Regions from separate parts of the Dermacoccus nishinomiyaensis genome, predicted to be linked through region 4. Evidence: riboswitches for the same ligand, from Rfam matches in the RefSeq annotation. Region 4 holds a riboswitch; each other region holds the start of a gene.

Region 1 (7,847 bases), on a different contig from region 4:
CCTGCGGCTGCGCGAATGGCAGGATCTGCACGGTCAGCTCAAGGCGGCGTGCAAGCAGGCCAAGCTGTTCATGAGCGACAACGCCGCGAGCGAGGATGCCGTCCACCAGGCGCTGCTCACGGGTCTGCTCAGCCACGTCGGGCTGCGGGATCGTGAGAAGCGTGAGTACCTCGGCGCCCGTCAGGCGCGTTTCGCGATCCAGCCCGGCTCGACGCTGTTCCGACGCCAACCCGACTGGGTCATGGCGGGCGAGCTGGTCGAGACGACCCGCATGTGGGCGCGCACCAACGCGGTCGTCGACCCCGCCTGGATCGAACGGGCGGGCGCCCACCTCGTCAAGCGCTCGTATGCCGAACCGCACTGGGAGCGCTCGCGCGCGGGGGCCGTCGCGTCCGAGCGGGTCACGCTGTACGGCATCCCGATCGTCGCGGGCCGCAAGGCCGCCTACGGCGCGATCGATCCGGAGGTCTCTCGCGACCTGTTCATCCGTCACGCTCTCGTCGAGGGTGACTGGGATGCGCAGCACCAGTTCCTCAAGGACAACGCGGCGCTGCGCGCGCGCTTCGCCGACCTCGAGGCGCGCGCCCGACGGCGTGACCTCGTCGTCGACGACGACGTCCTGTTCGACTTCTACGACGAGCGCATCCCGGCGGACATCGTCTCCGGGGCGCACTTCGACCGGTGGTGGAAGAACGAGCGTCGTACGAACCCGAGCCTGCTCACCTTCACCGAGGATTTGCTCGTCGCCGACGACGCGGACGCCGTCGACGAGTCGGCCTACCCGAAGTCGTGGCGGCAGGGCAGTCTCAGGCTCAAGTTGACGTATCAGTTCGAGCCGGGTGCAGACGCCGACGGCATCACCGTGCACGTGCCGCTGCCGGTGCTCAACCAGGTCGAGGATCACGGGTTCGACTGGCTCGTGCCCGGTATGCGTGAGGAACTCGCGACGGCCCTCGTGAAGTCGCTGCCGAAGAACATCCGACGCAGCTTCGTCCCGGCTCCCGACCATGCGCGGCGGGCGCTGGCGCTCATGGATGCCCAGGGTCGCCCGGGTGAGGTCCCGTTCGCCGACGAGCTGGGCGAGGCGCTGTTTCGTCTCACCTCGGTACGTGTGCCCGCGGGGAGTTGGGACCCGGGGAAGCTGCCCGACCACCTGAAGGTCACGTTCAGGGTCGAGGATGAGCGGGGCCGCAAGATCCGTGAGAGCAAGGATCTCGCGGCGCTGCAGGACGAACTCGCCGGGCGTCTGCGTCAGTCGATCGCGAAGGCGGCCGGAGACCTCGAGCAGCAGGGGCTGACGCAGTGGACGTTCGGTGAGCTGCCCCGCCAGTTCACGAAGTCGGCCGGCCGCCAGCGGATGACGGGCTTCCCGGCTGTCGTCGACCACGGCCGTGACGTCGCTGTCGAGGTGCTCGGCACCGAGTCCGAGGCGCGCCAGGCCACTCGGCTCGGCACCCGCCGTCTGCTGCTGCTCAACACGCAGGTGCCGTGGAAGCGAATCCTCGGCCTCATGAGCAACCGGCAGAAGCTCGCGCTCGGCAACAACCCGCACGGTTCGATGGACGCCCTCATGGACGACGTCCTCGCGGCCGCCGTCGACTCCGTCATCGAAGGCATGCCCGGGCGCGAGGTGCGCGACGCAGAGCAGTTCGACGCGGCCCTCACGGCGATCCGTCAGCAGGTGGCCCCGCTCGTGCTCGAGGCGGCCGAGAAGCTCGCGCCCGTGCTCGAGCACGCCGCCGAGGTGCAGCTCGGGCTGTCACGATTGACGGCGCCCGCGGCGAAGGCGTTGCACGACGACGTCGCCGCTCACCTCGTCGCGCTCATCCATCCCGGTTTCGTCGCCGAGACCGGGTTGGCGCGCCTCGGTCACCTCGATCGCTACGTGCGGGGCATGCTCGAGCGGCTCGACAAGGGCGTCACCGATCTCGTGCGTGACGCCGACCGCGCCGACCTCGTCGCGACCGTCCGACGTGAGTACGACGACATGGTCGCCGGGCTGCGCCCCGAGCGCCGTGGGGACGCCGACGTGCTCGACATCCGCTGGATGATCGAGGAGCTTGCCGTCAGCCAGTTCGCGCAGCGTCTGGGCACCGCTCACCCGGTGTCCGAGAAGCGGATCTACAAGGCGATGGACGCTGCGGAGGCCCGCTGATCGGGCGTAGGTTGGAGGCCATGGCGAGCATCTTCAGCAAGATCATCGACGGCGACATCCCGGCGCACTTCGTCTGGCAGGACGAGGTGTGCGTGGCGTTCCTCGTCATCGACCCCATCACCGACGGGCACACGGTCGTCGTGCCGCGCGGGGAGATCGTCGAATGGACGCAGGCGCCGCCGAGCATCTTCGCGCATCTCACGGGTGTCGCGCAGATCATCGGTCAGGCGCAGCAGCGCGCGTGGCAGGCGCAGCGCGTCGGCCTGCTCGTCGAGGGGTACGAGGTGCCGCACCTGCACCTGCACGTGTGGCCGACGCAGAGCCCGGCCGAGTTCGACCCGCACGCCGTCACGCGCGGCCAGGACCAGCAGATCCTCGCCGAGAATGCCGAGGCGCTGCGGGCGCAGTTGCGCACCGACGGTCATGCCGAGACCGTTCCGGACGCCGCGTCGCCGCAGACCTGAGTGGCCGCGGCGTGGGGGAATCATCCCCGCGCGCGGGGCGTTGAACGGTGAGCACCTGACGAAGGAGTACGACGTGCTTGATCCCACGCAACTGTTCCGCATCGAGACCGACACCCCGCTCGCCGAGCAGAGCGCCTCGACCCTCGTGGTCTCGCTGGGCGGTTTCATCGACGCGGGCAACACACAGAAGTTGATGACGGCGCACATGCTGGGCACGCTTGAGCACACGGTCGTCGCGTCGTTCGACGTCGACCAGTTGCTCGACTACCGCGGTCGCCGCCCGATGATGACGTTCGATCGCGACCGCTACAGCGAGTACGACGACCCGGCTCTCGTGCTGTACCGCCTCGTCGACGCCGAAGGCACGCCGTTCCTGCTGCTCGCCGGCCCCGAGCCGGACTACCAGTGGGAGCGCGTCAGCGAGGCCGTCCGCATCCTCGCGGCGAACCTCGGCGTCTCGCTCATGGTGAGCGCGCACGGCATCCCGATGGCGGTGCCGCACACGCGCCCGGTCGGTTTCACGCGTTTCGCCTCCGATCAGCGTCTGCTGACGGAGAACGAGCCGCTCTTCGGCAACGTCCAGGTGCCCTCGAGTGCCGAAGGGCTCATGCACATCCGGCTCGCCGAGGCAGGCATGGACACCGCAGGTTTCGCGCTCCACGTGCCGCACTACCTCACGCAGGTCGAGTTCGCGGACGCCGCGCTCGCCGCGCTCGAGGCCGTCTGCGGGCTGACGGGGCTGGCGATCCCCGCTCAGGAGCTCGCCGCGATCGCCGGGCTGCATCGCGCCGACATCGCCAAGCAGATCAGCGAGAACGACGAGGTCACCGAGGTCGTCGAGGGCCTCGAGCGGCAGTACGACGCCTTCACCGAGGGTCGTCGTCGACGCTCGCTCCTCGCCGCCGAGATGAACGACCTGCCGAGCGCAGACGAGATCGGCGCCGAGCTGGAGCAGTTCCTGCGCGCCGAGGGAGAGGATCCGGGCACCAAGGGCTCGTTGTGAGCCCGCGAGCGCTTCTCGCCGGCCGTCGGTCTGAGCCGACGGCCACGCGGGCTTCGCAACGCTCGCCTGGCTGCGGCCACCCCTGCGGTGGCTTGCCGGGCCCCCGCCAACTTGGGAGGATCACCTCATGTTCGGATTCGGTCAAGACAAGAAGGCTCCTGCAGCCCCCGAGAAATCGTCGGGCATGCTCGACTCGACGGCCAACACCCTGGCGCAGCACCTCATCTCGGTGGGCATCGGGGGCGTGGCGACGTTCAAGTCGGCCCGCGCCGTCGCCGACGAGGCGATGAAGAAGGCGGGCTCCAAGGAAGCGGCGATGGACGACGTCGTCGCATCACACACGAAGCTCGCGGGCGCGAACGGCTTCGTCACCAACCTCGGCGGTTTCGTCACGCTCCCCGTGGCACTGCCCGCGAACGTCATCGGTTTCTACACCGTCGCGACGCGCATGGTCGCGGCAATCGCCGCCATCAACGGTCACGACGTCGACGACCCAGCCGTGCGCTCGGCGATCCTGCTCGACCTCATCGGTGCGGACGCGACGCAGGTCCTCAAGGGCCTCGGCCCGATGACGGGTGGCGTCGCGACGAACGTCGCCACGCGCAAGCTGCCGCCGGCGGCGCTCGCCGTCGTGAACAAGTCAGTTGCGTTCCGTCTCGGCTCGCAGGTGGGGCGTCGCTTCCTCACGCGCATTCCGCGCCTCATCCCCGTGGCGGGCGGCTTCATCGGTGGCGGCCTCGATGTCGTCCTCATCCGCAAGATCGCCCAGTCGGCGCGTCGCGACTTCGTCGCGCAGATCCCGCCGTCAGCCTGACGTCTCCCTGATTCCACCTCGAACGCCACTCGTCTTCGACGGGTGGCGTTCGGCGTGTCCGGGCCGGTTCGGCGATGTGTCGTCCGTGCGCATCAACGGGCTTCCGGGCGACGATCTGGGGGCCGCGAACCCCCGCCTGGCCTTGCTCGAACGGCCCACTCACCCACAGGTGTGACGGCTACGGCCCGTTTCGCGGCCCGCAGGATGCCTCGTCCACAGGTTTGTGGCTCGTGGTCAGCGCGCGGGTGGCGTCATGGGTTTCGCTGGGGGCATGAAGACAACAACACGACTCAAGGGCCTCAGCGCCCTGGTGGCAGGCCTTCCCGATCTCGTCGGCTCCGAGGGGGCGGGCGCCGTCATCGTCCTGTTCGAACGTGACGGTGCGCTCGCGGGGGTGCTCGGCTGGGCGGACGATGCGTGCGACGGGGAGACGGCGCACATGCTCGACGTCGTCGCTGAGCGGCGCGCGACGATGGGTGCGCAGGCCGCCATCGCCATCGCCTATCGCTGCGAGCCGGGCCGCGTCGACATCGCGGCCCTCGCGAAACGCATCGAGCGCCGCGTGCCGCTGCACCACGTCCTCGGTGCCAGCGACGAGCACTGGTGGGCCATCGAATGCGAGCTCGGCTGCTGTGACGGCGCGATCCACGAGATCCCGTCCCTGTCAGAGCAGACCCGCGAGCAGCTTCGCCACGTCCGCCGCGGCGGCGAGGCCATGGCCGCCACCGCGCGCCCCGTTCCCAGCGTCGTCGACGTCCGAGCCGCCTGGGCACGGTTGTGCGACGTCCCCGACACCGCGTCGGGCACCCGGCGACGCTCCCGCAGCGCCGACCTGCAGGTGCTCGCCGACGCTGTCGTCGACGGCCCGACGCGCGATGAGATCCTCCTGTGCGTCGCACCCGAACTGTTCCGTCTGCTGAGCCCGGGCATGCCGCTCGGCGAGACGGGCCCGCTGATGACGAGCGCGTGCCTGCGAACTTGGCTGCCGCTCGTGCCGCGCCACGGCCGCGCCGCGTGGAAGGCCCTCGAGGCCGCCGCGACCTGGCGCGAAGGCGACCTGCGAGGAGCCGGTGCGTGCGCCGCGGCGTCGCTGCGCATCGGACGGACGTCATTGGGGCAACTGCTGCGCGACATCACAGGCACGGGGTTGTCGTACGAGCAGGCCGTCGGTGCGCTCCACACGAAGGCTCGGCAGAGTTCCGTCGCCTGACGAGCGTGCCGGTTGGGGGAGCGCGCCACATCGTGGACGTCGCCGCGCGGGCGATGGAAGCCGCGGGCAGGGCCGCCTACTGTGTCGCAGGTCAAGAGTTTCAGCGACACAAGCCCCGGCTTGCTGAGCGGCAACCTCCCTCGCGGCGGGGTGCCCCGGGTGACGACAGGGCCGCCCGTGGGCGGCAAGCGCGAGAGGTGGGTTGCGACCCACCTCGGAATCGAGGACGTCATGGTTTCGCACCGTCGCCTCGCCGTGGCCGACTCCGCGGCGCCCCTCACCGACGACGGGTTCAACCCGCACGCACGTGCCGTCCACATCGGCACCCTGACGCTGGAGAACGGCGCCGCCCTGCCCGACGTCGTCATGACGTACGAGTGCTGGGGCGAGCTGAACGACGACGCGAGCAACGCCGTCCTCGTCGAGCACGCCCTGACCGGAGACTCGCACGTCGTCGGGCCGGTCGGCCCCGGGCAGCCGACGGCGGGGTGGTGGCCTGGTCTCATCGGCCCCGGCGCGCCCCTCGACACCGACGAGCTGTTCGTCGTGGCGATCAACGTGCTCGGCGGCTGTCGCGGCAGCACGGGCCCCATGTCGCTCGCACCAGACGGCCGGGTGTGGGGCGGGCGCTTCCCACACGTCAGCGTCAGGGATCAGGCGCGCGCCGAGGCGCGGGTCGCCGACGCTCTCGGCATCGCGCGCTTCCACACTGTCATCGGCGGCTCCTTCGGCGGGATGCGCGCCGCGGAGTGGGTGGCGACCTTCCCGCATCGGGTGCAGCGCGCCCTCGTCGTCGCGAGCTGCGCGGCGGCGGGCGCCGACCAGATCGCGTGGGGGCACACGCAGGTGCGGGCAATCGAAGCTGACCCGGATTTCCGGGGTGGCGGCTACCTCGAGCAGGGCGTCTTCCCGACGTCGGGGCTCGGGCTCGCCCGCCAGATCGCGCACACCTCCTACCGCAGCGCGCACGAGTTGCAGGAGCGGTTCGGGCGCGAGTCGCAGGGAGCGGACCGCACGCTCGACGGCGGCCTGTTCGCCGTCGAGAGCTATCTCGAGCACCACGCCGCGAAACTCGTTGCGCGGTTCGACGCCATGAGTTATGTGCGGCTCACGCAGGCGATGGCGACGCACGACGTCGGCCGCGGCCGCGGCGGCATCGAGCCTGCGCTTCGGGTGTTCGGGGGTGAGCTCGTCGTCGCCGCGGTCGACTCCGATCGGCTGTTCCCGGTCAGTGCCTCCGCCGACATCGTCCGGGCTCACGGGCGCGGACGGCTGCGTCTCATCCACTCGCCGCACGGTCACGACGGTTTCCTCATCGAGGCCGACCAGATCGCGGCGCTCGTGCGCGAGGTCATCGCTCGGCCGCTCACGGCCGAGGCGGGCCGCGTCCGTCCCGTGGCGTGACGGCGGGCGCTCGCGGCACCTCGGGTAGCGTGTGAGCCGATCGCCACAGTCGCAGAACAGGGGTTGCGCATGTCCGTCGTCGTCAGTTTCGCTCCGGGCCCGGAGGGTGAGGCCGCGGTGGCCGAGGCCGTGCGTCAGTCGAGTGTGCTGGGGCGCCCGCTCGTACTCGTCTCGACCGTCCCGAGCGACGACGCGCGCGCTGCCGCGCAGGAGAGTGCGGACGCGGTCGGCGGCCGCGTCGTGCAGGTGGAGGAGGGCCAGGACGCGGTCGAGGTGATCCTCGACGAGGTGGCCGAACTCGACCCGGCGCTGCTCGTCATCGGGCTGCGTCGCCGCACGCCCGTCGGCAAGCTGATCCTCGGTTCGAGCGCTCAGCGGCTGCTGCTCGACGCGCCGTGCCCCGTCCTCGCGGTCAAGCCCACAGCGCACTGATCTCGCGCTGCTCCCAACCCCGGCCTGACGCGCTTGCGTCAGGTCGGGAACACCCGCGCACGCAGGGGCGTTGAACCCCGTGATTCTGCGGTTCTCGACCCAGAGTTCTATAATGGTGAAAGAAGCGACGCGGGGGATCGAATCAGGCACCACGGTGCCAGGCGAGCTCAGGTGAGTCTCGGGCAACCGGCTCTCGTCGGATCCCGCCCCCGTGGTTCGTCTCTTCCCTCGTACGAAGCGCTCGGCGCGCGATTGCGCCTGCCCGATGCGTTGTGCACTCTCGGAAGGTAGTTGGTGACCTCAGTGTCCGAAACGGCTCAGACCCCCGCGCTTCCCGCGGACATCGACCATCCCGCGGTCATTGC
Region 2 (7,847 bases), on a different contig from region 4:
GGGCGCACGAGGGTCGGCGTGATCATCGGGGTGAAGTCGTTCGCGATGGCCTGGTCGAGCGCCATCTGCAGCAGCGCCAGCTCGAGGCGTGCGCCGACACCCTTGAGGAAGTAGAAGCGCGAACCCGAGACCTTCGTGCCGCGCTCCATGTCGATCGCGCCGATGAGCTCACCGATCTCGAGGTGATCCTTCGGCTCGAAGTCGAACGTCGGGGCCTCACCGACCGTCTTGACGGTGACGAAGTCGTCCTCGCCACCCGCCGGCACGCCGTCGAGGACGACGTTGGGGACGGTGCGCAGCAGCGCGTCGAACTCCTTGCCCGCCTCGTCGGCAGTGGCCTCGAGCTCCTTGACGCGGGCGCTCAAGGTCGCAGCGTTCTCGCGCGCGGCGTCGGCCTCGGCCTGCAGACGCGCGACCTCCGAGTCGTCACCGCCCTTCTTGGCCTTGTTGAGCGCACCCATCGCGGCGCCGACGCTCTTCGACACGTGCTTCTGCTCGGCGCGCACCCTCTCGAACTCGCCGAGCGAACTGCGGCGCGTCGCGTCGAGCTCGAGAATGCGGTCGACGACGCCCTCGTCAGCGCCGCGAGCACGCTGGCTCGCGCGGACGGCGTCAGGGTTGTCACGAAGCAGTCGAATGTCGATCACCCCTCAAGGCTATCGCCCGCGCGAATCTGCGTCATTCCAGTTACAGTGCAAGGCGTGTCGAACACGCCCTCCCGTCCGCGCGCCGCGATCGTCGTCAACCCCACGAAGGTCGACGACCTCGGCGCCCTGCGCCGCGAATGCGTCGACGTCTCGCGCGACGCCGGATGGGCCGAGCCGCTGTGGCTGCAGACCCGCCTCGACGACCCCGGCACCGGCCAGACGCAGCAAGCACTGCGCCAGGGCTGCGACATCGTCTTCGCCGCCGGTGGCGACGGAACGGTGCGCCACGTCGGCGCGGCACTGAGCGGCACGAGCGTGCCGCTGGGGTTGATGCCACAGGGCACCGGCAACCTGCTCGCGCGCAACCTCGGCGTCTCGGTGGACGGCTCGGCGGCGCTCAACTTCGCGCGGTCGCTTGCGGGCGAGGACACCGTCATCGACGTCGGGCGGGTGCACGCAACGTTCGGGGACGGCTCGGCGACGAACGACACCTTCCTCATCATGGCCGGCTTCGGACTCGATGGCGACATCATGAACGCCACGAGCGAGACCCTCAAGAAGCGGATCGGGTGGATGGCCTACCCCATCGCCGGTGCGCGCTACGTGACCCAGCGCCCCGAGCGCATGCTCGCCTCCTTCGACGACGGCGCGCCGCACACGAAGAAGACGACGACGCTGCTCGTCGGCAACTTCGGTCAGCTGACGGCGGGGGTGCAACTCATGCCAGGCGCCAACGGCACCGACGGGCGCTTCGACACCGTCTGGCTCTCCGCCGACGGGCCCCTGCAATGGGCTGCGCTCTCGGCGCAGATCTTCGCCCGCTCGCGGCGCACCACGGGTCGCGTCGAGCGCACACGCTGCGCCCGCGTCGCGGCCAAGGCCATGGGACGCCCGCGCGCGCTCGAACTCGACGGCGACGTCCTCGGCGACGTGCGTGAGATGGAGATGTGGGTCGAGGAGAAGGCACTGCGCGTGCGCGTCGCCAACGCGCGTCACTCACGCATGTCTGACGTCCGCCGTCACCTCCCCGGCATCCTGGGCCAGACGCTGCGCCGCTGACACGCGCCCCCTGTTCGATTCCCGTCCCCATCTGCGATTTTCGTCCACATTCGTTGCCGAGCCTGGCCCAACCCGTCGCACGGACGGATCGCTTGCGACAGTGACGGGCCGCACTGCGAGAGGGCTGACGCTTGATGCGTCAGCCCCTCTCGCAGTGTTCATACCCGCGGTCTCGAACCGAGACCCCTCAGCAGCACCGCGCGCCGGGGTTGCGGTCCTGGGCGTCGGTGCGTTCACGCCAGTAGTCGCGCTTCGACATCGGCGCCTTGCCGGGGTGGGCGACGGCGTGATGGCGCAAGTAGCGCTCGTAGTGGTTGTCGCCCATCATCGAGGCGACGTACCACTTGAGCGCGCCGACGATTCCGCGCGGCTCAGGCATGGACGCGCTCACCCGCATGCACGCCCTCGGGGTCGAGGCCCGCCTCAAGCCACTGGGCTAGCACGCTCTCCTCGTCGGGCGTGACGCGCATGCCGCTCGGCGCGAAGATCTGCGACGGCACAGCGCCGTCGCGCACCTCGGGGTCGACGTGCCCGGTGCGCAGCGCCTTGAGCGCCGCGAACACACCCGCGATGACGACGACGATGACGAGCACCGCGAAGAGAACCGAGAGCGTCTCCTGGATGAGCGTGTTACGGATGACGGCGTCGATCTCCTCGGGGGTCTTGGCCGTCTTGAACTTCGTCAACCCCTTGTTCTTGGCGTCGACGAACGCGTTGTGCTGCGCCCAGTAGCCGATCTTCGCGTCGCTCGAGAAGATCTTCTGGTAGCTCGCGACCATCGTCACGAGCAGATCCCAGGCGAGCGGGATGCCCGGGATCCACGCCCACTTCGCCTTGCCGTTGCGGATGACGACGACCGTCACGACCGTCAGCGCGACGGCGGCCAGCAACTGGTTGGCGATGCCGAACAGCGGGAACAGCGTGTTGATGCCACCCAGCGGGTCGGTGACGCCCATGAGCAGGATCGAACCCCATGCGGCGACGACGACGAGCGTCGAGATCCACGCACCGACGCGCCAGGAAGTGTCACGGAAGCGGTGCAGCCCGGGCACGTTGCCGAGCGTCTCCGACAACATGAAACGTGCGACGCGCGTGCCGGCGTCGACCGTCGTCAGGATGAACAGCGCCTCGAACATGATCGCGAAGTGGTACCAGAACTGCTTCATCGAATCGCCTGGGATGACGCGGCTGAACACGTCCGACATGCCGAACGCGAACGTCGGGGCGCCACCGGTGCGCGACACGACCGAAGCCTCGCCGACGTCCTTCGCGGCCTGGGTGATCTCGGGCGCGGTGATCGGATTACCGCCCAAGCCTATCGAGTTCACCCACGTCGCGGCCTTCTCGGCCGTCCCACCCGTCACGCCGGCGGGGGCGTTGATGACGAAGTACAGGTGCTGGTCGATGATGGCCGCCGCGATGAGCGCCATGATGGCGACGAACGACTCGACGAGCATCGAGCCGTACCCGATGAGTCGCGCCTGGCTCTCCTTCTGGATGAGCTTCGGCGTCGTGCCCGACGAGATGAGCGCGTGGAAGCCGGACAACGCGCCGCACGCAATCGTGATGAACAGGAACGGGAACAGCGAACCCGCGAAGACGGGACCGTTGCCGTGCTTGCCGAACGACGTGATCGCGGGGATGTCGATCGCCGGACGCGCGATGATGATGCCGAGCGCGAGCAGGACGATCGTGCCGACCTTCATGAACGTCGACAGATAGTCACGCGGCGCGAGCAGCAGCCAGACCGGCAGGACGGCCGCGGCGAACCCGTAGACGATGAGGCACCAGGCGAGCGCCGTCGGAGACAGCGTGAACATGTCCTTGCCCCAGGCCGTCTCGGCGACCCAGCCGCCGGAGACGATCGCGAGCAGCAGGAGCACGACGCCGATGAGCGACACCTCGGTGACCGACCCCGGACGCAGGAAGCGCAGGTAGCAGCCCATGAACAGGGCGATCGGGATCGTCATCGCGATCGAGAACACACCCCACGGCGACTCGGCGAGCGCGTTGACGACGACGAGGCCGAGCACCGCGATGAGGATGACCATGATCGTCATGACGGCGAGCATCGCCGCCCAACCACCGACGGGGCCGAGCGTGTCGCGCGCCATCTGGCCGATGCTGCGGCCGCCACGGCGCGTCGAGATGGCGAGCACCATGTAGTCCTGCACGGCGCCCGCGAAGATGACGCCGAAGATGATCCACATCGTGCCCGGCAGGTAACCCATCTGCGCGGCGAGCACGGGGCCGACGAGGGGGCCGGCGCCGGCGATGGCGGCGAAGTGGTGGCCGAACAGGACGCGACGGTCCGTCGGCATGTAGTCCTGGCCGTTCTCGAACTGCTCCGCCGGCGTCGCGATGTCGTCGCGCGGCTGCACGACCTTGTACGCGATGAGACGGCTGTAGAGCATGTAGCCGATGACGTAGCTGCCGACGGCCGCGAACACGAACCAGATGGCGTTGACGTGCTCACCGCGGACGAAGGCGACCATCGTCCAGCCGATGGCGGCGACGATCGCCGCGACGGCGATCATGATCTTCTGCCGCCCGGTGATGGTGCGAGGGGGTTCGACCGCGACGGGGGGCAACCCCGGATCGCGGTCGAGGGTGTCGAGACGTGACGCCGCCACGGTGACCTCCTGGTAGTGCTGGTGGCCATGACGGCCGATGTGAGTAAGGCCACAGTAGGGGTCTACCCATGGGTACGGCGTCTCGGCTCGCGGACCGAGCAATCACATCCTGGTCACGACGTCGGCTGAGGGTTTGGGGGCCTGAGTTCGGATGGGGACTGACCTCGGCCGGGCCGCCCCGCACCGTGCCCCTTCTGCGATTCCTGTCCCCGTCGGCGATTCTCGTCCTCATCTGCGATTTTCGGTCGCATTCGCACCCGCCGCAGCCGGCGTCAGGCCGTCGGTCCCTGCGGAAACGGCGGCGAGCCGAACCAGTAGCGACGTGTCTCGCCCGGAAACGCGGGGTGGGAGCGGACGTCCTCGAACTGCCCGCCGCACTTCTCGATGACGGCACGTGACGCCGGATTCTCGGTGCTGCAGCACACCAGCACCTGTTCGACGCCGAGCGCCCGCGCCTCGTCGAGACCGAGCATCAGCGCGCCCGCGGCGACGCCCCGCCCACGAGCGCTGGGACGCACCGAGTAGCCGATGTGACCGATCGCCTCATACAGCACCTCGGTGAGGGTGTGACGCAGGGCCAGAAAGCCGACGATGTCACCCTCCCCCGCCCGCGGGCCGTCGAGCACCCAGAAATAGCTGCAGTGCACGAATCCCTCAGGCGGCGCGACGGTCGTATCGCCCTGGCGCGCACGATCGGTGAGGTAGGCGTCGAACCCGGCGCGCGACGTGTCGACGACGTCGTCGCGACGATAGCCCGTGCCGTCTTTCGGCGTCGCGCCGAACTCGTCGAATGCGTCCTTCCAGTCGTCGTAGCGAGCGGCGTCGGGCCTGATGAGCGTCAGCATCCCGTCATTCCATCACCGTGCGACGCCCCCGGCGACCGATTTTCCCGACGGCCGGCTGGACGAATGTACACACGCAAATCGCCGATGGGGACGAAAATCGCCGATGGGGACCGGATTCGCCGATGGGGACCGGATTCGCCGATGGGGACGGGATTCGCCGATGGGGACGGGATTCGCCGATGGGGACGGGATTCGCGAAGGGGGACGAAAATCGCAGAGGGGTACATGACGACGCGATGCGGGCCCCAGAGACCCGCACCGCGCCATGTCAGCTCACACCGTCAGGCAGCTGCGCCACCCGTCAGGCCATTGACGCCGACGGGCTTGTCGCCACCGACCGTCACGCGCCTCATGGCGCGCGGGCCAAGGTTGGCGTCGACGTAGTCGCGGTTCGCGTAGTGCGACGTCGCGCGGTTGTCCCAGATGCCGACGTCGCCGGGCGCCCAACGGTGGCGGATGGTGTGTTCGGGCTGCGTCAGGTGCGCGTACAGCACGTCGAGGATCGCCCGCGACTCGGCCTGCGACACGCCGACGATGTGGGAGGTGAAACCGGGGTTGACGAACAACCCGCGACGGCCCGTCTCGGGGTGCACACGCACGACGGGGTGCTCGACGACGGGCAGCTCGGTGACGACCTCGCCGCTCCACTCCTGCCCACCGTTCTTGCGCAGGTAGGCGCCCCATTCGCGGTTGCCGTCGTGGGCGGCGACGAGCTGGTCGACGAGGCCGCGGAACGGCTCCGACAGCGAGTCGTACGCCGCCTGCGCGTCGGCCCAGGAGGTGTCGCCGCCGTAGTCCGGCAGCGTCACGGCGCGCAGGACGCTGATGGCCGGCGGCTCCTTCATGAACGTGACATCCGTGTGCCACTCGTCGGAGAACGAGAACTCGGGGTCGGAGGAGTCGATCGAGTAGATCTCCTTGCGCTCGTGCGTGCCCGCGACGGGGTGGCCCGCCGTCAGCTCGCCGAGCAGGTTTCCGAGGCGCACCTGAGCGTCGTCGTCGAACGCGTCCTGACCCCGGAAGAAGAGCACCTTGTGCGCGAGCAGCGCGCGGCGCAGGTCGAACGCTATCGCGTCGTCGACCTGCGCGAGGTCGACGCCGTGGACGATTGCGCCGAACGCCGGGCCGAGGCGTTCGATGCGCAGCCCGGGCGTCGCGACGGTGCCGCCGTGGCGCGCCGCTGCGCTCGTCGGAACACCCGTCGGTGCGCCGCTCGCGGAGTCGACGTTCGTGTCGGGCGTGGTGTCGAGGAGTGTCATGGCAGACCCTTCGTTGCGCTTGCCGCCGCGTCGGTCGACGGGCGGCCGGGTCGTTACTCGGGGCACCCCGGCGCGCGTGTGCGTTCGCATGGGGGTTGCCGCCCGGCCAGCCGAGACTTCGCGCCGGGGCTCGTGACCCACACATAACGTAGCACTGGCCAAACATAAAGGTCGAGTTATGCATCAACGGCGGCCACACCGTGACATTCGTCAGGGGCCCGCCGCACCCGGGCGGCCATACTGAGAGCAGAACGCCCGTGGAGCACTCCCCCTTCCGTGAGCAGCGGTGATCGATGGTTCATGATCGCCGTGACCGTGTTCGAGATCGGAGCGTCGATCGTCACGGTCGAGTTCGTGAAGTCGCATGGTGGCAGCGATTTGAGCGCGTACATGTGGTCGCTGCTCGCGCCGGCCGTCGGCGCTCTCGTCTACTGGGCGCGCACACGCCGCGCGTCAGGGGCCCGCGCCGCGATCCTCGCGTTCAACCTGCGCTCGGCGGCCGTCGCCATCGCGAACAGTTCGTTCCAGAACGCGTTCGCGTGGACGCAGATCATGACGGTGGCGGCGATGCTCGTCGGCATCACCCCCACCGTCATGATTGCGCGTCGCCTACGTCTGGACGGGCAACGGGCAGCCGCTCAGCACCGCCAGTGAGAGCTCAGGGTGCCCAGTGCGAGCCCAGCGGGTAGCCGCCGTTGTCGCCGTTGTCGGTCGTCTTCGTGGCGAGCACCTGGTGCAGGTGCAGCCAGCCCTCCTCGAACCCGAGGCGTGAACCGGCCATGTAGATGCCCCACACCTTCGCGGTCGGCAGGCCCGCCTCGGCGACGCAGAAATCCCAGTTCGCCTCGAGGTTGCGGCACCAGTCGCGCAGCGTCAGGGCGTACGACAGGCGCAGGTTCTCGTCGTGCTGAACCTCGAAACCGGCGTCGTGGCACTCCCTGATGAGCCGCCCCGGCGAGGCGAGCTCGCCGTCGGGGAAGACATAGCGATCGGTGAACGGCTCCGGCTTGGCCGATGCCGTGTCGTCGCGACGCGTGATGCAGTGGTTGAGCAGGCGGCCACCGTCGCGCAGCTTCGAGTGCAGGAACGAGAAGTAGTTGGCGTAGTTCTTCACGCCGATGTGCTCCGTGAGGCCGATCGAGCTGACGGCGTCGAAGCCCGTCTCGGTGACGTCGCGGTAGTCGCCGTGGCGGATCTCGACGAGGCTCTCGAGGCCCGCCTCACGCACGGCGCGCTGACCCCACTCGGCCTGCTCCTTGCTCAGGGTGACGCCTATGACGTGGACGCCGCGCTCGCGAGCGGCGTGCATCGCCATGCCGCCCCAGCCGCAGCCGACGTCGAGCAGCCGTTGGCCGGGCTGCAGGTCGAGCTTGTCGGCAACGAGGGCGAACTTGCGCTCCTGCG
Region 3 (7,847 bases), on a different contig from region 4:
TCGGCCACGTGGCAGGCAACGAGTTCCGCGCGATGATCGACGCTGTCGACGCGGGCGACCTCGCGACGGCGCGCGCCATCCACACCAAGCTCATCCCCGCGATCGACGCGCTGATGAACACCTCCCAGGGCGCCATCATGGTGAAGGCCGCCCTCAAGGAGCAGGGCGTCATCGACTCCGACGCCATCCGCCTGCCGCTGCTGCCCGCGGACGAGGCGATGTACGCCGTCCTGCGTGACGGCCTGACGAAGGCGGGGCTGCTGTGATGAAGAGTTCGCTCGAACTCGGCCCGCCGCCCGCACTGCCCAAGAACGGTGCGCGCGTCATCGCGCTCGGCGGTCTCGGCGAGGTGGGCCGCAACATGACGGTCGTCGAGTACGGCGGACGCCTGCTCATCATCGACTGTGGTGTCCTCTTCCCCGAGGATCACCCGGGCGTCGACCTCATCCTGCCCGACTTCGACTACCTCAAGGATCGCCTCGACGACATCGAGGCCATCGTCCTGACGCACGGTCACGAGGACCACATCGGCGCGGTGCCGTACCTGCTGCGCATGAAGAACGACATCCCGCTCATCGGCTCGACGCTGACGCTCGCGCTCATCGAGGCGAAGCTCAAGGAGCACCGCATCCGCCCGTACACGATGACGGTGAAGGAGGGCCAGCGCGAGAAGATCGGCCCGTTCGACTGCGAGTTCGTCGCCGTCAACCACTCGATCCCCGACGCGCTCGCCGTCTTCGTCCGCACGCCCGCAGGCAACCTGCTGTGCACCGGCGACTTCAAGATGGACCAGCTTCCGCTCGACGGCCGCATCACCGACCTGCGCGCGTTCGCGCGGCTCGGTGAGGAGGGCGTCGACCTGTTCCTCACCGACTCGACGAACGCCGAGGTGCCCGGCTTCACGACGCCGGAGAAGGACATCACGCCCGCGATCGAGCGCGTCTTCGAGAAGGCGGAGCGACGCATCATCGTGGCCTGCTTCTCCTCGCACGTGCACCGCGTGCAGCAGGTGCTCGACGCCGCCGAGGCCCACGGCCGCAAGGTCGCGATGGTCGGGCGCTCGATGGTGCGCAACATGACGATCGCCGCCGACCTCGGCTACCTCAAGGTGCCCGACAACGTGCTCGTCGACATCAAGAAGCTCGAGCAGATGCCCGAGGACAAGCAGGTGCTCATCTGCACCGGCTCGCAGGGTGAGCCGATGGCGGCGCTCGCGCGCATGGCGAACCGCGACCACCGTATCGACGTGGGGGAGGGCGACACCATCCTCATGGCGAGCTCGCTCATCCCGGGCAACGAGAACGCCGTCTACGGCCTCATCAACGGCCTCATGCGTCTCGGCGCCAATGTCGTGCACAAGGGCAACGCGATGGTGCACGTCTCGGGCCACGCCTCCGCCGGCGAGCTGCTGTACTGCTACAACGTCGTCAAGCCGAAGAACGTCATGCCGATCCACGGCGAGTGGCGTCACCTCGTCGCCAACGGCAAGCTCGCCGCCGCGACGGGTGTGCCGAGCGACCAGGTGCTGCTCGCGGAGAACGGCGTCGTCGTCGACCTCGTCAACGGCAAGGCTGCCATCACGGGCGCGGTGCCGGTCGGGTACGTCTACGTCGACGGTTCGCTCGTCGGTACGACCGACGAGGACATGCTCAAGGACCGTCGCATCCTGCGTGACGAGGGCTTCGTCACCGTCATCGTCGTGCGCGACGCGAAGACGGGCGCGATCCTCGCCGGCCCGGACATCCGCACGCGCGGCTTCGCCGAGGGCGACGAGGTGTTCGACCGCGTCCGGCCGAAGATCGAGCAGGCGCTGCTCGAGGCACGCAACAAGGGTGTCAAGGACAGCCACCAACTGCAGCAGGTCATCCGGCGCGCCGTGGGCGGTTTCGTCGGCGGCAAGCTGCGCCGCCGACCGATGATCATCCCGGTGGTCATCGACGCCTGACGCCTCGGGGGTATGTCAGGGGGTTGTGTGAGGCGGCTGAGATCGCCTCTGGCTGCCATCTCGGATGAATGAAGGGTGCGACGCGTGTGACGCGTCGCACCCTTCGTCCGTTGGGGTGCAACGGGATTCGAAATGGACGTCGAGGTTTGTTATTGAGCGTGGTCAAAAAACTCGCATCAGCGCGCGAGCGGGCCCTTCGACAGGAGCCACCGCGTCGGCATCCCGTATCTGACGAAATGCGGCGGTGAGCCCCTCGCTGGGGCCCACCGCCGCTCGTTCTCCTCACCAGGGGCGGGGCTCTGAGAGGTCGCGTCGGTCGGTGACGGGGCTCCATCCGAGGCCCGGGGTGTGGGTGTAGTCGAAGGCGGGCCCATGGGTGACGAGAGCACGCACGGCGTCGACGAGGCGTCGTGCGTGCTCTGTCGTCGTGGCGAGACCGATCGAGGCGCGCACTGCCGTCGCGCCCTCGCCGAGGCGCGCGTCGCAGAGCAGGTGAGCGCAGAATCGCCCGTCGCGCACAGCGATGCCGTGCTCGTCTGCGAGCACCTGAGCGACGAGCGTCGGGTCGTACCCGGCGACGGTGAACGTCGTGACGCCGACGTTGTCGCTCGCATTCCGCCTTGGCGCGCCATCGTCGAGGTGAGCGTCCGCGGCATTCTGCTCGTCGAAGAGTTCGACGATCCTCACGCCGTCGATCGAGGCGAGACCGTCGCGGACGATGGCGTGGATCTTCTCCTCGCGCGCCTCGGCTTCGCCGCGCTGCGCGGACAGCGTCGAGGCTGCGGCCGCGAGCGCGATGGCCCCGACCGCGTTCGGGGTGCCGCCCTCGTGGCGTGCGGGCGCGGGCGCCCAAGCGACGTCGCCGGCGCCTGATGCATCTTCGCTGACGCGGTGGCTCGCGCCGCCGGCGCGGAAGTACGGAGGGGCGGTGTCGAGCCAGTCGCGGCGCCCGACGAGGGCTCCTGAACCGTACGGCGCGTAGGCCTTGTGGCCGGACAGAGCGACGTAGTCGATGCCCCAGGCGTCGATGTCGACGCGGCGGTGCGGGGCGAGCTGCGCGGCGTCGAGAGCCGTCCGCGCCTCATGCCGGCGGGCGACGGCGGCGAGGCGCTCGATGGGCCACACCTCGCCCGTCACGTTGCAGGCGCCGGTGATGAGGACCAACACGGGAGCATCGTTGTGGGCGCGGAATTCCGCCAGAGCGACGTCGAGGTAACCCTCAGCCTCGGCGTGAGAGTGAGGGATCGGCAGCCGCGTCGTCCGCTCGTCCGCCCACGGCAGCAGCGCCGCGTGGTGCATCGAGCGGAACACGAAGACCTGCGTCTGTTGCGGCAGACAGTGGGCCAACAGGTTGAGCGCATCCGAGGTGTTGCGCGTGAAGACGGTGACGTCGTCCTCGCGCGCGCCCACGAACGCGGCGACCTCCTGCCGAGCCTCCTCGTACCACCGGGTCGTCAGCTGCGACGCCCGTCCCGCACCGCGATGCACCGAACCGTACGTGCGCAGGGTCGTGTCGACGGCCCGTGCGACGGCCTGCAGCGCGGGAGCCGTCGCGCCATGGTCGAAGTTCGCGTGCTCGACGACGCGCCCGTCGAGCGTCGCGACGCCGAGATCGGCGCCGATCGTGGCCAGGGAGGCATTGGCCTGCTGCGGCGCGTCCGCGCGATGATGGGTAGTTGCGGGCGTCTCGCGACGGGACCCGCCGGGGTGCGCGGGCTGGGTGTGGTGACGCTCGGGGTCCGCGACGGGAGCCCCGGGGGTTACGGCGTGAGCGGGGCGGCTCGTGTGGCTCGTGTGGCTCGCAGCGTGGCGGCGCGCGTCGGAGTCAAGGATCGAGAGAATGGCAGAACGGGGCATCGAGGCTCCTCGAGTCAGGGGCCTCGCCGTCGCCAGATGGCTCGGCCCGCGCTTGCCGACACCGGTGCTGGTGGCGGCCAGGTCGTCACCCGGAGCACCCCACCGCGGTGGAGGGTTGCCGTCCAGCAAGCCGGGGCTGTGCGCTGAAACTCATGACCTACGTGAACGCTCGCACCCGGCCCTCCGCCGCGTCCACCGACGTGCGGCCAGAGGTTCGCATCGTGAGATCACCTGTGGGATCGCGGATGGCGAGCGCCGCGCGCAAGAGTCGGCGTCTCGCGGTGGGGATGCCCGTGGTCCCCCGGGCAGCTGGCGGCGCCTCCGACACGGGTCAGGGCGCTGTCGGATGCGAGCGCGTCAACGCGCCAGCGCATCGGGACGCGGATTCGAAGGTGTCGAGCCGACCCGCCGTCACCATTGGACCCTTGTCACGGCGTGGGTCCGCGAAAACGGCCGGAACCCCCACTAGCCTTGCGGGGTGGCGACCCGAAACAGACCAGCGAACGACAGCGTCCTCGTCGCGAAGAAGGCCTCTTCGCAGCCGCGCGCCAAGAGCTCGCGCCCGGCCGGCGCATCTGCGGCCTCGACGACGCGCGCCCGCACGACCCCGCCGAAGTCGAGCGCACCACGTTCGGGCGGCACGACGAAGAATGCACCCGCGCGCAAGACCGGCTCGTCGCGAGGGGCTGCTGAAGCGCGTCCCTCCGCGTCCGGTCGCGCTGCTCGTGGCGCGTGGATGGGTGTTTCGCACGTCGCCGGCGGCACCGTCCGCCGCGTCGGCGCCGCCGCTTCTGACCTCGAACCCGAACACCGTCGCGACGGGCTCGGTTTCGCCCTCCTCGCCCTCGGCATCGTCGTCGCTGCAAGGGAGTGGTGGGGGCTGCCCGGCATGTTCGGGGACGTCGTCCACGCCGTCGCGGCCGGCACGTTCGGCGTCATCGCCTACGTCCTGCCCGTCGTCCTCACCGGCATGGCCATCCACATGTTCCGCCACCCGCGGGGGCACCAGCCGACCAACCGCATGACGATCGGGCTGACGATCCTCGCGCTCGGCTCGACGGGGATCGCCCACCTCGTCGGCGGGCGTCCGTCGACAGGGGATTCGACCGCGGTGCGCGGCGCAGGCGGCATCCTCGGCGTCATCACGGGAGGGCCGCTGTCTGCCGCGCTCACGGTGTGGGGCGCGGGCATCATCCTCGCGCTCGTGTCGTTCTTCGGTTTCCTCGTGCTGACGCGCACGCCCGTCAATCGCATCCCGCAGCGCATCCGCGAGGTCGAGGCGCAGATCTTCGGCCACCCCCTCGATGAACGCGACGACGAGGGCGAGCTGCTTCAGCGTGACGCCGTCGCCGACGACCTGCACGGCGCCGACATCGGCAACCGCGCGCGGGGCGGCTCGCGTCGCGGCGCGGGTGACGACGCCCGGCGCGGCGATGAGCCCTACGAGCAGGCCGCCGAGGTCGTCGGCAAGGGACCGCGCGGCAAGGGCCGTGGCACATCACGCAACCCGCTCAACCGCCGTCGCGGTGAGCAGCAGATCTACGACATCGACACGATCGACGGCGCCCCGGCGGGCGTCGATCAGACGCGAGAGATGCCCGACGGCGGCTCTGACGACGAGCGCGCCGGCGACGCGAGCGCCGCTGCGCTCGCGCGAGCCCGGGCATCGCGCTCCGGAGCGTCGCCGGCAGGGGAGGCGGCAGGTGGGGCAGCGCGCCGCTCCGCACCCATGGATTCCGTCGACGATGCCGTCGTCGACCAGGCCTCCGCACGTGCGGCGCAGGCGTCGCGCCCGGCGTCGGCACAGCGGCCGGGGGAGTCGCCGAAGGCCGCGGCGGCCCGTCAGGATGCCGGTGCCACGCGCGTCGAGCAGGCTGCGCCGGCCGCAGCCGTCCCTCAACGTCAGGTGGAGGCTCAGCCCACCGAACAGCTTCCACCTCGTGTCGAGCAGCTCGCAATGGGCGGCGACGTCACGTACACGCTGCCCGATTCGAACGTCCTCGAACAGGGGACCCCGCCCAAGGAGCGTTCCGCCGCGAACGACCGCGTCGTCGACGCGCTGACCGAGGTACTCGAGCAGTTCGGTATCGACGCCGTCGTCAGCGGGTTCACGCGCGGCCCGACGGTGACGCGCTACGAGGTCGAACTCGGCCCCGGCGTCAAGGTCGACCGTGTGACGGGGTTGAGCAAGAACATCTCGTACGCCGTCGCGAGCGCCGACGTGCGCATCCTGTCGCCGATCCCCGGCAAGAAGGCCATCGGTATCGAGATCCCGAACGCCGACAAGGAACTCGTCAGCCTCGGCGACGTGCTGCGCAGCCAGGCGGCGCGCAACAACACGCACCCGATGGTCATGGGTGTCGGCAAGGACGTCGAGGGCGGCTACGTCGTCGCGAACCTCGCGAAGATGCCGCACATGCTCGTCGCGGGTGCGACGGGCGCCGGTAAGTCGAGCTTCGTCAACTCGATGATCACGTCGTTGCTCATGCGGGCCACGCCCGAAGAGGTGCGCATGGTGCTCGTCGACCCCAAGCGCGTCGAACTGACGGCGTACGAGGGCATCCCGCACCTCATCACGCCGATCATCACGAACCCGAAGAAGGCCGCCGAGGCACTCGAGTGGGTCGTGCGCGAGATGGACGCACGCTATGACGACCTGGCCGCGTTCGGCTACAAGCACATCGACGAGTTCAACAAGGCGGTGCGCGCGGGCAAGGTGCAGCTGCCGCCCGACAGCAAGCGCAAGCTCGCGCCGTACCCCTACCTGCTCGTCGTCGTCGACGAGCTCGCCGACCTCATGCTCGTCGCGCCGCGCGACGTCGAGGCGTCGATCCAGCGCATCACGCAGCTCGCGCGTGCCGCGGGCATTCACCTCATCCTCGCGACGCAGCGCCCGTCCGTCGACGTCGTCACCGGCATCATCAAGGCCAACGTGCCGTCGCGCCTGGCGTTCGCGACGTCGTCGCTCGCCGACAGCCGCGTCGTGCTCGACCAGCCCGGTGCCGAGAAGCTGCTCGGTCAGGGTGACGCGCTGTTCCTGCCGATGGGTGCGAGCAAGCCGATGCGCGTGCAGGGCGCATGGGTCAACGAATCCGAGATCCACGCCGTCGTCGCGCACGTCAAGAGCCAGCTCGCGCCGAACTACCGCGAGGACGTCGCGCAGGTCGCGCCGAAGAAGGAGATCGACGACGACATCGGCGACGACCTCGACGTGCTGCTGCAGGCCGCCGAACTCGTCGTCACGACACAGTTCGGATCGACCTCGATGCTGCAGCGCAAGCTGCGCGTCGGATTCGCGAAGGCCGGGCGCCTCATGGACCTGCTCGAATCGCGCGCCATCGTCGGCCCGTCCGAGGGGTCGAAGGCGCGCGACGTGCTCGTCAAGCCCGACGACTTGCCGCAGACGCTCGCGTTGCTCAAGGGCGAGGACGTGCCCGATGCGTCGGGTGGCGACGGTTTCGCGGATGCTGACGAGGACGACGCCCTCGGCGGTAGGGGTTCGGGCGGCTCCGGGGGTTCCACGGGTGCACCCGGCTCGATGGGTGCGGGCGGTTCGATGGGAGCGGGGCCGATCGACCTCGTCGCGCAGTCGCAGGCCGACCTCGCCGAGCCGGGCGAGCAGTACTACGACGGGCACGACTCGTCCGATGACGACGGTTCTGAGGACGCCTGGAACCTCACGAGCAACGCCCGCTGACCCGCTCGTCCGCCCGCCGCTGACCCGCCCGCCGGCGGCTCGGGCGCGTCCTCATCTGCGATTCCCGTCCCCATCGGCGAATCACATCCACATGTGCGATTCCCGTCCACATTCGCGATTCTTGGTCACTTCCATGAAGGTGGCCAAGAATCGCCGTTGTGGACAGGAATCGCGAAGGTGGACGCCGTTCGCAGAAGAGGACGGGAATCGCGAACGTGGACGTAAATCGCCGATGGGGACGTCTGCGAGGGGACAGGACGGGTGCGTCAGGAGTGAGCCGGGCGGGCAGCGGCGACCTCGGTGAGGATGTCCTGCATCGTCGCCTCGATGGCATCGAATCCCGAGACG
Region 4 (7,847 bases):
CGTCAGCACCTTGGTCGGCGACATCCATCCACACGACGGCTTGTGGAGCGCGCAGCCACCACCCAGGCTGACGGCCGCGTGGTCGATCAGGCCGTCGGGGTTGCGCCAGACATGGACGACACCAAGGCCGTCGTCGGTGTCATGACGCGGCAGCAACCGCGTCCGCTCCCGCAGCCACGCCTCGATCGGCTCGCGCTGCATCCACTCCTCACGTGCGCCGTCCACGCCGGCCGCGGCGAGAACGGCACCGAAGCAGTTGGGCCCGCTGGCGCGCGGGAACGTCCCCGCGATCTCACGGGCGCCTGGCAGCACGGCGTCGATGTCGGCCCAGGCCCGCTGGGTGATCTCGCGATGACGACTCGCGCGCCGCCCCTCGACGACGTATGCCACGACGCGCTCGAGGTCGCGCGCGATGGCCGACGCGTCGTCACCGCTACGCCAGAGGTGACGCGTGGGTTGCGCTCGCCTCAGAGACGCCGGCAAGGCGCGCGCCGCCGCGCGATCGAGCCAGCAGATGGCTTGGTCGTCCACGCCGTACAGCAGGAACGTGTCCTTGAGCTCGAACGTCACCCGCTCGGGCTCGTCGCGCAGGCCGAGGTCGTGCGCGACGCTGCGGGGCACGACGAACGGCTGATCGACCGGCATCGTCCACGCGCGCCACTGCAGCAGCTGCTCGTGCGTCACCTCGATGCCGAGCACCTCGCGTACGGGCGCCTCGGACGGGCTCATGCAAGCCTCTTCTGCCATTCGAACATCGTGCCCTCGCGTTCGTAGCCGAGCTCGGAGTTGATCCGCAGCATGTGGGTGTTCGTCTCGTCGTTCCAGGTGCGCTGCACCTCGACGCCCGGCGCGACCTGCGGCAGCAGCAGCGACACCGCAGCCTTGACCCGGTAGCCGAGCCGGTGCCCACGGTGCGCGGCCTCGACGAGGGTGTCGTCCTGGTAGGCGATCCAAGGCGTCTCCGCGGGAACGCTGACGTGCGTGAACGCGGCCATCTGCCCGCTCGGTCGGTGCCACGCCACGGCCTCGACGACGCGTCGACCCTGAGCGCGTGCGGTGTCGAACAGCTCGTGCACCCGCGCGGCATCCCACGTCTCCGGTTCGATCGCAACGTCACCGAGCGGGGTGTCGGTCGACATCATCGCTCCGAGACGGGCCCGCTCCTCGAGCCACTGCGACGGGAGGTCGTCGACGGCCGTCTCGACGACATACTCGTCGTCGAACGCGAGGGCGGCACGCATCTGTGCGGCGACGGCGTCGCTGACCGGCAGACGCTGAGCGTTGCGCACGCACGTCTGGGCCTGGGCGAACCCGCGGGCAGCGAGGAAGGCGCCTGCGGCGTCAGGCTGGCCGACGGGCGTCTGCGTCTCGACGAGGACCGTCGTACGTCCCTCGTCCTGCATGATCTCCTCCGCGGCTGAGAGCAGCGCCGAGCCGACACCCCGTCGTCGCGCGGGAGCCGGCACGTCGAGGTGGAGAAACGCGAGGTGGGTGTTGTCGCGGCGCGGCAGGACGAGCTCGGCGGCACCGACGACGCCAGCTGCTGTGTCCACGCCATCATCCTGTATGTCGGCTGCTCCCCCAACGGCGTCGTCGTCGCACGAGGCTTCCCCCTCGACGGCGACGAACGCATGACGCTTTTCGGATTCCTTGCCCCACATGGCGCGCAGCTCGTCGGCGGGGTAGGCGGTCGTGTGCTTGCCCCACTGCTCGTGGCCCACCGTCATGAACACCTGCGCCCAGGCGTCGAACAGCGGGTCGGACGGGCCGATCTGACGAATGCGCATGGCGACATTGCACTCAGCACCAGCTGCGTACGCAACCGGTTTTTCGGCGCGTCCGCCTGGATCGTGCGACAACCCGTTCATGCCGGCGGAGGCTCGGGCCGGAATGCCTCGACCGCCGGCGGTGTTGTCTCGGAACCCGAGGAAAGGCACCTCATGTTCACTCGAAAGCACACCCGAACGCCCGAGGCGAGCGACCTGCACGACGTCCTCGACGTGCCGATGTTCTCCGAACTGCCCGACGGCTCGGCGACCCTGTACGTCGCGATGGGCTGCTTCTGGGGCGCCGAACGCATCTTCTGGAAGATTCCGGGCGTCGTCACCACGGCCGTCGGGTACATGGGCGGCCACGCCACCGAGCCGACGTACGAGGACGTCTGTGACGGCGGCACGGGCCACACCGAGACGGTCATGGTGGCCTACGACCCGTCGCGCGTGTCCGAACGCGAGCTTCTCAAGGCGTTCTGGGAGAACCACGACCCGACGACCGCGAACCGGCAGGGCAACGACGTCGGCACGCAGTACCGCTCGGCGATCTACTGGACGACGCCGCAGCAGGAGCGCGCTGCCCGCGAGACGTCCGCGCTCTTCCAAGAGGCACTCGACGACGCGGGCCGCGGCGCCATCACGACCGAGATGCGCCCGGCCGACGAGGCGGGCCCCTTCTGGCCGGCGGAGCTGTACCACCAGCAGTACCTGTCCAAGCACCCTGGCGGCTACTGCAACCACGGCTTCAAGGGCGTCACGTGCCCCGTCGGCGTCGCCGACCTGCCCGCGCAGACGGATGTCCTCCCGCCACGCTGACGACGACATGCACGGCGGCTGCTGAGCCGGCGGCCGATCAACCGGCCACCGCGGCGCACCGGCCGTCTCAGCGCACCTGGAAGGCCCGGCTCGTTCCGGTATGGGCACTGACCTTGCCGTTCCAGCCGTTCTTCCAGTTGCCCTGCTGCACGAGGCGATACGTGCTCGCGGGCGTGCCGCGACGTATGCGCCGCTCCATGGTGCATCGCGAGTACGAGACGCCCTCGCGCGACCAGACGTACGCGGTGTCCCAGTCGTGGTCGTCGAGGACGTCGACCCACGACGAGCCGACCTGACGCTGCACCTTGACGAACGTGCCCATCGTGCGGAAGTCATTCTTCGGGTGGCCGCCGCGGAAGACCGCCCGCACGCTCGAACCAGCCGAGCGTGTGGCGTCCGGCTGAGTCAGGACGTCACCGAAGTGCTGCCCGGGTGGGACGTCGTCGAACACGACGCCGGGGCCCTCGGCGCGTGGCCGACGTCACACTCATCACCCACCTAGACGATCGTCCAAGCTGTGTGAAGAAATCACTCACCCGAGCCTCGACGGCGAAAGACGCCGCATCAGCCACGCCGCGTGTCGCACGTCACAATCTTCGCCCACGTCTCATCTCCAGTGCCACAACTTGACGCTTTGTCGTGCGCGGCTCTAATCTCGCTGCTGGTCAAGAGATCCGATGCAAAGCCCTGGCTGGTCGGACGGCAACCCTCACACGCGTGGCGGGGTGCTCCAGGTGATGACCCGGCCGCGTCGACCACGCGGCAAGCACGCTCGGCACCCAACGTGACGGCATCCTCGTGAGCCTTCCGTTGCGCTGCCCAGGCCCCGAAAGGCATGCCCCGCACGACACCGCGCACCGCGCCCCACCCCGGCGCCCCGCCTTCACGCTGACTCCGCGCACCCGCGCCAGCCCCGCGCATTCGCATCCTTGCCGCCTCACCAGGAGAGATCATGACCGACAAGCACACCCCCGCCGACGAGACCTCGACGCCCGCCTCGTCCACGCATGACGCCACGAGCGCCGAGAACGGCGCGACCGCCCTGCCCCCGAAACCGAAGAACAACACCGGCAAGTACGTCGCGATCGGCGCTGGCGTCCTCGTCGTCGCGCTGGCCGCCGGCATCGGGGCCAAGGTGCTCGGCGGGAGCAGTGACGACAAGCTGACCCACCTCAAGGTGGGCACGACGGAGGCGTCGGACCCGTACTGGAACCAGCTCGTCAAGGTGGGCAAGGACAAGTACGGCCTCGACATCGAACCGGTCAACTTCTCTGATTACACCCAGGCCAACCCCGCGCTCTCCGAGGGCCAGGTCGACCTCAACCAGTTCCAGCACCTGCAATTCCTCGCCGACTACAACACCAAGGCGAAGCAGAACCTCACGCCCATCGGGGCGACGTACATCGTCCCGCTGGCGCTGTACTCGAAGAAGCACACGAGCGTCGGCCAGTTCCCCCAGGGCGGCAAGATCGCCATCCCCAACGATCCGACGAACCAGGCGCGCGCCTTGCTGCTGCTGCAGAGCGCCGGACTGCTGAAGCTCAAGGGTGGTGGCACCTCGCTGTCGACCCCGGCCGACATCGACGCTGGCGCCTCGAAGGTCACCGTCACAGCGGTCAACGCCGAGCAGACCGCGGCCGCGCTGCCGTCCGTCGACGGCGCGATCGTCAACAACAACTTCGCCGCGGACGCGAAGCTCGACCCGAGCAAGGCCCTGTTCAAGGACGACCCGCATGCGGCCTCGTCGAAGCCGTACATCAACGTCGTCGTCGCGCGCGCCGCGGACAAGGACAACGCCGACTACGCCAAGTTCGTCAAGGCCTACCACGACCCGAGCGTCGAGAAGCTCATCGAGGAGCGCACGAAGGGCACGAGCGTCCTCGTGAACAACTCCGCCTCCGAGGTGCAGGGCATCCTCGCGAACCTCGAGGCCCAGATCAAGGCGAAGGGATCGAAGTGACGGGCCCCTCCCCCACACCGACGAAGGCCGCCGCGCCGGCGAGTGCCACCCCGCCCGCCGTCGCCTTCCACGACGTCGGCAAGACGTTCACCCGCGGCAAGAGCCGGGTGACGGCTCTCGACGGCATCACGACGCAGGTGGAGCGCGGACGCATCGTCGCCGTCATCGGTTTCTCCGGCGCCGGCAAGAGCACCCTCGTACGTCTCATCAACGGGCTGGAGACGCCGACGCGCGGCCACGTCGAGATCGACGGCGTCGACCTCGCGTCGCTGTCCGCGAAGCAGGTGCGCGAGCTGCGCGGCCGCATCGGCATGGTGTTCCAGCAGTTCAACCTCATCCGCTCGCGCACGGTGTACGCCAACGTCGCCTACCCCCTCGAGGTCGCCGACTGGGACAAGGCGCGCCAGGAGGCGCGCATCACCGAGCTGCTCAGCTTCGTCGGGCTCACCGAGAAGGCGTGGGCCTACCCCGACGAGCTCTCAGGCGGGCAGAAGCAGCGCGTCGGCATCGCCCGTGCGCTCGCGACGAACCCGGAGATCCTGCTCGCCGACGAGTCCACGTCCGCGCTCGACCCCGACACGACGAAGGACGTCCTCGCGCTGCTGCGCCGCGTCAACGACGAGCTCGGCGTGACGATCGTCGTCATCACCCACGAGATGGACGTCGTGCGCGAACTCGCCGACGACGTCGTCGTCCTCGAGGCCGGCCGCATCGTCGAGTCCGGGCGCACCGTCGACGTCCTCGGCGCGCCGAAGGCGGACGCGACGCGCCGCCTCGTCGACGCCACCCTGCGGAACGTGCCCGACGCACGCGAGAGCGCCCGGCTGCGCGCTGCCCACGACGGGCACCTCGCGACGCTGACGGTTCACGACCCGCGCGAGTTCGGCCGTGTCCTGGCCCGCATGTCCGCACACGGCGTCGAACCGGAGATCGTGCACGGCGGCCTCACACCGCTCAAGGACGACACCCTGACGACGTTGACGCTCGCCCTGCGCGGCGACGACGACGCCGTCACCACCGTGCTCGACGAACTGCGTCTCGCCGCCGACGTCGAGGAGGTCGCCGCATGATGCCCGCAACCGATTGGGAGGCGCTGCGCCCCACGATCGTCACCGCAGTGGGCGAGACGCTGCTCATGGTCGGCGCGACGATCATCATGGGCGGCCTGCTCGGCCTCGCCCTCGGCGTGCTGCTCAACACCACACGACGCGGCGGCATCCTCGAGAACCGAGTTCTGCACACAGTGCTCAACGTCCTCGTCAACATCATCCGACCGATCCCGTTCATCATCTTCGCCGCCGCTCTCGGGCCGTTGACGCTCGCCGTCACGGGCTCGACGATCGGTGCGAAGTCGATGATCTTCCCGCTGACGATCGCCTCGACCTTCGGCATCAGCCGCATCGTCGAGCAGAACCTCGTGAGCGTCGACCCCGGCGTCATCGAGGCGGCGCAGGCGATGGGGGCGAGTCCGTGGCGCATCATTCGCACCGTGCTCATCCCCGAGGCGCTGGCGCCGCTGATCCTCGGCTACACGTTCGCGCTCGTCGCGGTCATCGACATGACGGCCGTCGTCGGCGCCATGGGCGGCGGCGGCATCGGTGACTTCGCCCTGTCCTACGGTTACCGCCGCTACGACTGGGCCGTGACGTGGGCCGCCGTCGTCGTCATCATCGTCTTCGTTCAGATCGCCCAGTTCATCGGCAACGCTCTGGCCCGCAAGGCGCTGCGTCACTGAGACACCCTCCGCGCCGCTCGGCGCGAGCATGACGAAGGGCCGCGACCATCCGAAGAGGATGATCGCGGCCCTTCGCCGTCAGGACGCGTCAGACCAGCGTCCGTCAGACCAACCGTGCGTCAGCGAGCGCCGACGGTGGCGACCTTCTGCAGGCTCGAGCGCAGGTCGGCCTGCATGCCCTCACGCTGCTGGACGTGGTGGTGCTTCTTCTTCGTGCTGGACGCGCTGTCCGTCACCTCGTTGGCGGGGCCGGGCTCCGGCTGGGGCACGGGGTCGCACTCGACGTCGGCGTGGCCCGGTCCACCCGTCCGCGCGGGCATCGCGCCGGTGAGGAGGTAGGCGGAGATCTTGTCGTCCGTGCAGGCGATGCCATTGAGCGAACCGGAGTGCGTCGTTCCACCGACGCCCTCGATGAGAGCGCTCTTCGGGAAGCGCTTGCGCACCTCGAGCGCGCCCGGGAACGGCGTCGCACCGTCGTGGGTCTCGGCGATGAGGAGCACCGGCCCGACCTTCGAACCGTCGATCTTCATGGCCTGCGCGTTCGTCGCCGTGACCGGCCAGCTCGTGCACGGGAGGTTGAACATGGCGTTCGCCCACGTCTCGAAGGGCGCCTTCTTGTCGACCTTCGAGTTGTCCGAGAGCCACTTGCTCCACACGTTCGACCACTTGACGTCGGTGCACTGCGTGCCGAGGTAGACCGCGTAGCTGTTGTCCGAGCCCGGCCCGGAGCCGTTGGCGTCGTCGTACAGCGCGGTCGTCGGGCCGAAGTCACCCTTCTGCAGCGCAGCGGCCAGGGCGGCGCCGTCGTCCTCCCAGCCGAAGACGTAGTAACCGGCGTTGAGGTAGGCGTCGGTCCACTCGTCAGGTCCGATCTTGCCGTTTGCGGGCTTCTTCGCGAGCTTGTCGCGCATCGAATACCACTGCTTCTTGATGGCCTTGCCGCTCGTGCCGAGGTGGTACGTCGCGTCGTTGCCCGCGACCCAGTCGAAGAAGACGTCCATGTTCTTGTCGAACGCGATGTCCTGGTTGAGGTTCGCGTCGTACCAGACGTCGCGCGGGTCGACGACACCGTCCATGACCATGCGACGCGTCTGCTTCGGGAACATCGTGGCGTAGACCTGGCCGAGGTACGTGCCGTAGCTGAAGCCGTAGAAGTTGATCTGCTTCTCACCGAGCGCCTTGCGGATCGAGTCCATGTCGCGCACGTTGTCGATCGTCTTCATGTGCGGCATGAGCTTCGCACCGGCAGCCTTGGAGCACGACGCGGAGTAGGCGGCCGACCTCTTCAGCCAGGCCTGCGACGTGCCGGCCTTCGTCACCCGGTAGTCAGGGCGGTTGTAGCCGAAGTAGTTGCCGTCGCAGGCCAGGGTCGGGACGCTGGAGCCCACGCCGCGCGGGTCGAAGCCGATCCAGTCGTACGGGTCGCCGCCCTTGTTGGGCACGGCGCCGCCGAGGCGCGACAGCGTCAGACCAGAGCCGCCCGGGCCACCTGGGTTGACGAGCATGATGCCCTGCTTCTTGGCGTCGCTCGTCTTGTGCTTGATGCGGGAGACGGCGATCTTGA

Evidence for each region. Region 4 has a riboswitch for S-adenosylmethionine ahead of DYE07_RS13970 (MetQ/NlpA family ABC transporter substrate-binding protein). Riboswitches for the same ligand answer to the same signal wherever they lie in the genome.
Region 1: another riboswitch for S-adenosylmethionine. It lies ahead of metX (homoserine O-acetyltransferase MetX); the one in region 4 lies ahead of DYE07_RS13970 (MetQ/NlpA family ABC transporter substrate-binding protein).
Region 2: another riboswitch for S-adenosylmethionine. It lies ahead of DYE07_RS07440 (TauD/TfdA dioxygenase family protein); the one in region 4 lies ahead of DYE07_RS13970 (MetQ/NlpA family ABC transporter substrate-binding protein).
Region 3: another riboswitch for S-adenosylmethionine. It lies ahead of DYE07_RS03710 (aminotransferase class V-fold PLP-dependent enzyme); the one in region 4 lies ahead of DYE07_RS13970 (MetQ/NlpA family ABC transporter substrate-binding protein).

What each region holds. Positions count from the first base shown of each region.
Region 1 covers NZ_UFXX01000001.1:725,442-733,288, reverse strand. The annotation lists gene hrpA (ATP-dependent RNA helicase HrpA) at 1-2,155, shown strand, start outside; gene DYE07_RS03525 (HIT family protein) at 2,176-2,619, shown strand; gene DYE07_RS03520 (PAC2 family protein) at 2,693-3,622, shown strand; gene DYE07_RS03515 (EcsC family protein) at 3,750-4,436, shown strand; gene DYE07_RS03510 (hypothetical protein) at 4,708-5,646, shown strand; SAM riboswitch class IV at 5,736-5,843, shown strand; gene metX (homoserine O-acetyltransferase MetX) at 5,878-7,050, shown strand; gene DYE07_RS03500 (universal stress protein) at 7,120-7,482, shown strand; gene DYE07_RS03495 (RNA polymerase sigma factor) at 7,786-7,847, shown strand, end outside.
Region 2 covers NZ_UFXX01000001.1:1,596,347-1,604,193, forward strand. The annotation lists gene serS (serine--tRNA ligase) at 1-647, opposite strand, end outside; gene DYE07_RS07420 (diacylglycerol/lipid kinase family protein) at 702-1,706, shown strand; gene DYE07_RS07425 (YbdD/YjiX family protein) at 1,894-2,085, opposite strand; gene DYE07_RS07430 (carbon starvation CstA family protein) at 2,078-4,339, opposite strand; gene DYE07_RS07435 (GNAT family N-acetyltransferase) at 4,612-5,184, opposite strand; gene DYE07_RS07440 (TauD/TfdA dioxygenase family protein) at 5,466-6,443, opposite strand; SAM riboswitch class IV at 6,454-6,581, opposite strand; gene DYE07_RS07445 (hypothetical protein) at 6,744-7,097, shown strand; gene DYE07_RS07450 (SAM-dependent methyltransferase) at 7,102-7,847, opposite strand, start outside.
Region 3 covers NZ_UFXX01000001.1:784,512-792,358, reverse strand. The annotation lists gene dapA (4-hydroxy-tetrahydrodipicolinate synthase) at 1-266, shown strand, start outside; gene DYE07_RS03715 (ribonuclease J) at 266-1,945, shown strand; gene DYE07_RS03710 (aminotransferase class V-fold PLP-dependent enzyme) at 2,228-3,802, opposite strand; SAM riboswitch class IV at 3,846-3,960, opposite strand; gene DYE07_RS03700 (DNA translocase FtsK 4TM domain-containing protein) at 4,281-7,499, shown strand; gene DYE07_RS03695 (TlpA family protein disulfide reductase) at 7,766-7,847, opposite strand, start outside.
Region 4 covers NZ_UFXX01000002.1:468,083-475,929, forward strand. The annotation lists gene DYE07_RS13950 (hypothetical protein) at 1-729, opposite strand, end outside; gene DYE07_RS13955 (GNAT family N-acetyltransferase) at 726-1,787, opposite strand; gene msrA (peptide-methionine (S)-S-oxide reductase MsrA) at 1,941-2,588, shown strand; gene DYE07_RS13965 (neutral/alkaline non-lysosomal ceramidase C-terminal domain-containing protein) at 2,656-3,039, opposite strand; SAM riboswitch class IV at 3,252-3,363, shown strand; gene DYE07_RS13970 (MetQ/NlpA family ABC transporter substrate-binding protein) at 3,541-4,548, shown strand; gene DYE07_RS13975 (methionine ABC transporter ATP-binding protein) at 4,545-5,618, shown strand; gene DYE07_RS13980 (methionine ABC transporter permease) at 5,615-6,283, shown strand; gene DYE07_RS13985 (alpha/beta fold hydrolase) at 6,403-7,847, opposite strand, start outside.